Regions from separate parts of the Kitasatospora sp. NBC_01300 genome, predicted to be linked through region 3. Evidence: riboswitches for the same ligand, from Rfam matches in the RefSeq annotation. Region 3 holds a riboswitch; each other region holds the start of a gene.

Region 1 (2,253 bases), 260 kb from region 3:
GCCGTAGTCCGCCCAGGAGGTGCTGTGCGTGTCGTCGATGCCGGACAGCGGCCACGCCGCGGCCATCGGCGCGTAGGCGGGCCAGTGCCCTGGTGACCACAGCTCCAGTGCGACGGTGACCAGCGCGACGACCTTCCGTCCGCCCGGCCATTCGGTCTCTGCCCTCATGCGGTTCCCCTGCTCCCCTGATCGATGGCTCGATGGCTCGATGGCTTCCGCAGTGGACGCTAGTGAGGCGGTAGGTACCTCCGGGTTCCTGGCGGCGGGCTACCGTCGGGTCATGCATGAGTACTCCGGCAGTGTCTTCCTCGCCGACTGCCCGGCTCGGCTGGCGATCGAGATCATCGCCGACAAGTGGGCGGTGGCCGTGCTGTTCGCGTTGAGCCGGGAACCGTGCAGACACGGCCAGCTGGTCGACCTGATCGGCGGAATCTCGCGGAAGGTGCTGACCCAGACGCTGCGCCGGTTGCAGGGGTACGGCCTGATCGACCGCCACGCCGGGACCGGGAAGGTCGAGTACGCGCTGACGGACCTGGGCCGGACGCTGGTGAAGCCGATCGCCGTGCTGACTCAGTGGGCTCACGAGTACGGCGCGGCCGTGGTGGAATTCCAGGAGTCCCAAGCGGGCCGGGTGCACTGACGGTGTCTCGGTCGGGAGGAGCGCGTCGCGAAGCCGGGTGCGGACCACCGTGATGTGACGCACGAACCCTTGACCGGATCTTTTCCGTATCGCCATGATGGGCCGTCATGTTGTGACTCCGCCGCTGGGGGAAGTCCGGTCCGAATCCGGCGCTGACCCGCAACGGTAGGCCGCCGACTCCACGTCGGTGGCGAGCCCGAGTACCCGGCGGCGGAGGTGTGTCGTCCCCTCCTCCCGTCGTGGTCTGCGGGCCGGAGCTCCGAGGGCTGCCCGGCTTGTCGCCGCCGTCCTCCGGGCCCCTGCGTGCGGGCCCGGAAAGGCCCACCGTGTCCTCGTTCCGACGCCCCCTGCGCCTCCTCGCGATACCCGCGCTCGCCCTCGCCACCGTCCTCCCGGCGGCCGCTGCCGCCCACGCCGCGCCTGCCGCCGCGACCTCGTCCTCGACGATCCGCCCCGACGCGGCCGCAGGCGGCTGGCTCGCCCGTCAGCTCGTCGACGGCGACCACTTCGAGTCCGTCTTCAACGGGACGGCCTACCCCGACCAGGGCCTGACCATCGACGCCGTACTGGCCTTCGCCGCCTCGCGCAGCTCCGACCAGGCCGCCGCGAAGGCCACCGCCTGGCTGGCCAAGCCCGAGATCATCAGCGGCTACCTCGGCGACGGCACCACCGAGGCCTACGCCGGGGCGACCGCCAAGCTGCTGCTCGCCGTGGAGGTGCGCGGCGGGAACCCGACGGCCTTCGGCGGCGTCGACCTGCCGGCCCGGCTGCGCTCGCTCCAGACCGCCGAGGGCCGGTTCTCCGACCGCTCGCAGTGGGGCGACTACAGCAACGCCTTCGGCCAGTCCCTGGCCCTGATCGCCCTGCACCGCACGACCGGTGGCGCCCCGGCCGCAGCCGTCGACTTCCTCGCCAACAGCCAGTGCGCGGACGGCGGTTACCCGGTCTCCTTCGGCCAGGCCGCCTGCACCAGCGACCCGGACGCCACCGCGCTCGCCGCCCAGGCCCTCGCCGCCACCGGCCGCACCGCCAAGGCCGACGCCGGGCTCGGCTGGCTGACCGCCCACCAGAACGCCGACGGCGGCTTCTCGGCCGCCGGGGCCGCCGCGTCCAACGCCAACACCACCGGCCTCGCCACGCAGGCGCTGCTGGCCGGCGGACGCTTCGTGGCCGGCCTCAAGGGCTGGAGCAGCCTGGTCAAGCTCCAGCAGGGCTGCGCCACCGACCCGGCGGTGCGCGGGGCGGTCGCCTACGACGCGACCGGCTTCAACGCGGGCACCGGCGCCCGGGCCACCGCGCAGGCCGTCCTCGGCCTGGCCGGCACCCCGTTGGCCACCCTCTCCGCCGCCGGTGCCCGCCCGGACGCGCCCGTGCCGGCCTGCCCGGCGACCACCCGCTGACCACCCGCTGACCCCGCGAGGAGAGCTCCGATGACCGACACCCCGGCGCCCGCGCGCCCGGCCCGCCGCACCCTCGGCTCGATCGCCGCCGCCGCTGCCCTCACCGCCGGCCTGCTCGGCGTCTCCGCCGTCCAGGCCCCGAAGGCGCAGGCCGCCGCCTGCGACGGCACCACCGGCGTCACCGTCGTGGTCGACTTCACCGCCGTCGGCGGC
Region 2 (2,253 bases), 260 kb from region 3:
GGAGCGCCGTGAAGCGGGCGAGCGTCGGGGCGGGTGGCGTGACGCCGGCGCGCTGGAGGGCGATGACGCCGAGGGACTGGACCCACGGCGAGGCCGCGCCGAGGAAGTCCCCGGCCGCGGTGCACTTGCCGTTCTCCCCCGCCGCCGCGCAGACGTGGCCGGTGAGCGCGACGATCAGGTCCCGGCCGCCGAAGGCCCGGGGATCGCCACCGGTGCTCTCGGCGACGAGGGCCAGCAGTGCGGCGGCCCTCGCATCGGGTCGGCCGGCCGGACCGTCGGGATACAGGAAGGCGTCGGTGTGGGCGGCGAGGAAGGCGACCGTCCTGCGCAGCGCCGGGTCCTGCGTGCCGGCGGCGGCGAGGGCGATGGCGGTGAGGGCGGTCCGGGGGTAGTCCGGCCCCTCGACGGCCCAGTTCTCCATGTGGTCGCCGCCGACGAGCTGACGGGCCAGCCAGGCCGCGGCGGCCGCCGGGTCACCGGTGGCGGACGGCCCGGTCGGGGTCGGGGTCGGGGTCGACGTCGGGCTCGGGGTCGCCGAGGGCGACAGCGAGGCGGACGGCGAAGCCGACGAGCCGCCGCTCTTCGCCCTCACGGAGTCCGGAGTGAAGCCCGGTGCCCCGCTGGTGCCGCCGATGTCCGTGCCGCCGTACACCCAGGCCTCGACCTCGCCGGGTCTGGGCTTCTGCGTCCCGGCGCCGAACCGGCTGTAGGACCAGGCCTGTTGGCCGGGTTCGGCGATCCAGTACGACCAGTACGCGGTGGCCTGCGGGGTGTTGACGCAGGGTTCCTCGGCCGGCGTCGGGTACTGGGTACCGCTGTTGAAGGTCCCGGTTCCGAGGCGGCAGATGAAGGCGGGTCCGTCGTGCTCGGTTCCGGTGGTGGTGAAGCCGGCGGCGTGCAGCAGGTTCATCCCGGTCGTGGGGTGGGCGTCGCAGCCCCGGACGACGCCGCCGCCCCAGTGGGTGAAGTCGACGGCGACGATCGCGCCCGACGTCGCCGTGCACTGCTCGATCGGGTCGGCGGCCGCGGTGCCGGGGCGCCCGAACAGGACGCTTCCGCAGGCGGCGACCGCGACAGCACCGGCGACCACCAAGGAGGCGAGGTCCCGGTTCCTGTGACGTGTGCGACTGCTGCTGACCCTCACGACGACTCCCTGGTCGGTCGACGCAGGACGCAACGGCGCAGCCGACGGCCCCCTGGGCAGGGGCCGTCCGGACCGCGTCGTAGTCCGCGACGACGCAAGTGCTCTGTGAACAGGCCCCCGATCCAGGCATTCCGGCTCACCCACCACAGGTGGGTCCACGGTTGCGGGTCAGCGCCGGAGTTGGACCGGCTTCCCCTGAATGCCGAGGGCAAAAAATCGGTTCATCAGACCACGCCGTTCGAACGGGAGTCAACGGGGCGTCATATCGATTACGTCACCTCGTGGGCCGGTGCGCCGTGCGGTAGCGTCCGCGGTGGCCGAGCGGGGGAACCCGGTGCGAATCCGGGGCTGACGCGCAGCGGTGTGGGGTGGCGATCGCGCCGCCCTGAGCCCGAATGCCCACCCGGCCACGCACCATGGCGAAAGCCGGCCCACGCGATCCGGGCGGCGACCGCTCCGGCAGTCGCGCGCCCTCCAACGGACGCCGGAGCTCCGGGGCAGGGTCGGCGCCCGCCACCCCAAGGAGCCTGTCCCGTGTCCCTCCTCGCCCCCTCGCGGACCACCCCCTCGCGGACCACCCCTGCCCGCGCCGCCTCCGCCGCCACCGTCGCCCTGACGGCCGGCGCGCTCCTGCTCTCCGCCGTCCCCGCCCACGCGACGGCCAGCCCGACCCAGATAGCCACCTCGAAGAGCACCGGCGTCACCTACCTGAAGTCGCTCCAGGCCGCCGACGGCAGCTACGTCACCGGTGGCGGGCTCTCCAACGAGTGGGCGTTCAGCGCACTCGCGGCCGCCGGCACGGCCGCCACGGACGTCACCCCCGGCGGCGACCCCACCAAGAACGCCCGCCTGGTGTACCGCGGCCAACTCGCCGCCCCGGGCTGGCCGAGCGCCTCGCCGGTCGTCACGGACTACGAGCGCGGCATCCTCAACGCCTACGCCGCCGGCATCGACCCCGCCCGGGTCGGCCCGGGCCGCAACCTCGTCGCCGACCTCGCCGCCTACTGGCAGACCGCCGAACCCGGCTACTACGGCCCCTCCGCCAACTTCAACGGCACCGTCTTCGGCCTCCTCGCCCTCGCGGGTGCGAGGACCCAGGCCGGCGGTCC
Region 3 (2,253 bases):
AACTGGCGCCGCTCGACGGCAACGAGGCCTTCCGCGGCACCGATGCCGGGACGGTGCTGGACTTCTGGCGCTACGCGATGCCCGACTTGCGAACCAACACCACCCGGGGCCTGCTCGCGGAATTCCTGGTCCACCGCGCCGTCGGCGCTGTGGCACGCAACATGGAATGGGACAGCTTCGATGTCCTGACGCCTGACGGGCTCAGGATCGAGGTCAAGACCAGCGCCTACCTCCAAGCCTGGGGTCAGCGTCAGCTGTCGGAGATTCGCTTCTCCCGGCTGCGCGGACGCACCTGGACTCCCGAGGACGGTGACGCCGCAGAGCAGTCCTACAACGCGGATGTCTACGTCTTCGCCCTCCATACCGCGCTCACCCACGCCGACTACGACCCGCTCGACATCGGCCAGTGGCGCTTCCACGTCGCTTCCCGTGCTCTCGTGGAGGCCACCGGACAGGCCAGCCTGGGCCTTGCTTCCGTACGCCGGCTGTGTGGCGAACCCGTCGACTACGAGGGGCTCGCGGCCCGGATCTCGGCCTGCTCCCTCCAGTCACCCTCAACTGGCGGAGCCACCGAAGCTGCCACCGCCACTGCGTGACAGCGCGCCGGCAGGCCGAACACACACCTCCGTCAAGGCGCTGCCGCTGCCGGCGCTTCGCGTGGCCGGTGGGCGTCCTTGAGCCGGTCGGCACCGACCTGACCACGCCTGATACCTTGCCATCGCCGTGGTGTACGGGAAACCGGTCTGAGTCCGGTGCGGCCCTCGCCACTGTTGCCGCGGAGTTCCGCGGCCCTCGCTGACCGGCTTTTCCAGCGGTCAGGGCCACTGGGCGGGCTGGAAGAGCCGTCCGGGAAGGTCGGCTGCGGCGTGTTGATGCGGAAGCCAGGAGACCGGCCACGGCGCGACATGTTCCACGAGGGTTTTGGAGAACACGTGCCCAGCGGTCTGCTGTATCCGTTTCGATCGATATGTTCTGTTCGCCCCACAGGTCCGATACGTGTCGGCCGGGTGGTCGCGGCCGTCCTGTTCACCGGCGTGCTCGGGGCCTGCACCGGCGCCCCCGCGCCCGCCACGTCCGGCGGGGCGGCCGGAAGTGCCGCGCCGGTCAGCGTGGACAACTGCGGGACCACCGTGACGGTCGGCGCGCCGCCCGCCCGGCTGGTGACGCTCAACGAGGGTGCCACCGAGGTGGCCCTGTCCCTCGGCCTGCAGTCCCGCATGGCCGGTACCGCCTACCTCGACGATTCCGTCCCGGAGAAGTGGAAGGCGGCCTACGACTCCGTCCCGGTGCTCTCCAAGGACTACCCGACGAAGGAGAAGCTCCTCGCGGCCCGTCCCGACTTCCTGTACGCCTCCTACTCCAGCGCGTTCACCGACAAGGTCGCGGGCACCCGGGACGAGCTGCGCGGCCAGGGCATCCCGTCGTACCTGTCCCCGTTCGGCTGCTCGGACAAGAGCCAGGTGCCGCCGACGGCCTGGCAGGCGGTGTGGGGCGAACTGAACGACGTCGCCAAGGTCTTCGGTGTCACGGAGCGGGCCGCCGCGATCCAGCAGCAGCAGGAGCAGCAGCTCGCCCAGTTCACGGCGACGGCCGCGGGCAAGGGTCTGAAGGTCCTGTGGTACGACTCGGACACCAAGTCGCCGTTCGTCGGTGCCGGCCACGGCGGACCTCAGCTCGTGCTCGATGCCGTGGGCGCCCGCAACGTCTTCGCGGACCTGCCCGGCGGCTGGCAGAACGTGAGCTGGGAGAAGGTCGTCGCGGCGGACCCGGACGCCATCGTGGTCGCGGACGCCGGCTGGGACACGGCCCAGTCCAAGATCGACTACTTGGAGAACGACCCGGTGCTGAGCAAGCTCACCGCCGTGCAGCGCAAGGCTTTCGTGGTGGTGCCGTTCTCGGAGTCGACTCCCGGCGTGCGGCTCGCCGACGGTGCCGCCCGGGTGTCCGCAGGGCTGGGCCAGCTGCACCCGGGTTCATGACCACCGAACCCCGCCCCGCCGTGCGGCCCCCCGGTCCGGGCCGCACGACGGCGGCCCTGGCCATCGGTGCGGCCCTGCTGCTGACCACCGTGCTCCTCGGCCTGGCCGTGGGCTCGCAACCCGAGCCGGTCCGGACGGTGATCGATGTCGTGGCGCGCCGTCTCGGGCTGGGCGGCCCGCACGTCACGCTGCTGGACGACCAGATCGTCTGGCAGTTGCGGCTGCCCCGGGTTCTGGGAGCGGCTGCCACCGGCGCGGGCCTCGCGGTCTGCGG

What was found. Region 3 has a riboswitch for cobalamin ahead of OG556_RS37710 (ABC transporter substrate-binding protein). Riboswitches for the same ligand answer to the same signal wherever they lie in the genome.
Region 1: it holds a riboswitch for cobalamin, as region 3 does, so the genes downstream of both, OG556_RS36775 (peptidase) here and OG556_RS37710 (ABC transporter substrate-binding protein) in region 3, are expected to answer to the same signal.
Region 2: it holds a riboswitch for cobalamin, as region 3 does, so the genes downstream of both, OG556_RS36760 (prenyltransferase/squalene oxidase repeat-containing protein) here and OG556_RS37710 (ABC transporter substrate-binding protein) in region 3, are expected to answer to the same signal.

Annotation. Positions count from the first base shown of each region.
Region 1 is NZ_CP108409.1:713,425-715,677, reverse strand. Features, by position in the region: gene OG556_RS36785 (polysaccharide deacetylase family protein) at 1-168, opposite strand, end outside; gene OG556_RS36780 (helix-turn-helix domain-containing protein) at 281-640, shown strand; cobalamin riboswitch at 746-867, shown strand; gene OG556_RS36775 (peptidase) at 967-2,040, shown strand; gene OG556_RS36770 (flagellar hook-length control protein FliK) at 2,071-2,253, shown strand, end outside.
Region 2 is NZ_CP108409.1:709,889-712,141, forward strand. Features, by position in the region: gene OG556_RS36760 (prenyltransferase/squalene oxidase repeat-containing protein) at 1-1,144, opposite strand, end outside; cobalamin riboswitch at 1,248-1,378, opposite strand; cobalamin riboswitch at 1,469-1,545, shown strand; gene OG556_RS36765 (hypothetical protein) at 1,757-2,253, shown strand, end outside.
Region 3 is NZ_CP108409.1:971,131-973,383, forward strand. Features, by position in the region: gene OG556_RS37705 (hypothetical protein) at 1-596, shown strand, start outside; cobalamin riboswitch at 708-913, shown strand; gene OG556_RS37710 (ABC transporter substrate-binding protein) at 1,008-1,979, shown strand; gene OG556_RS37715 (iron chelate uptake ABC transporter family permease subunit) at 1,976-2,253, shown strand, end outside.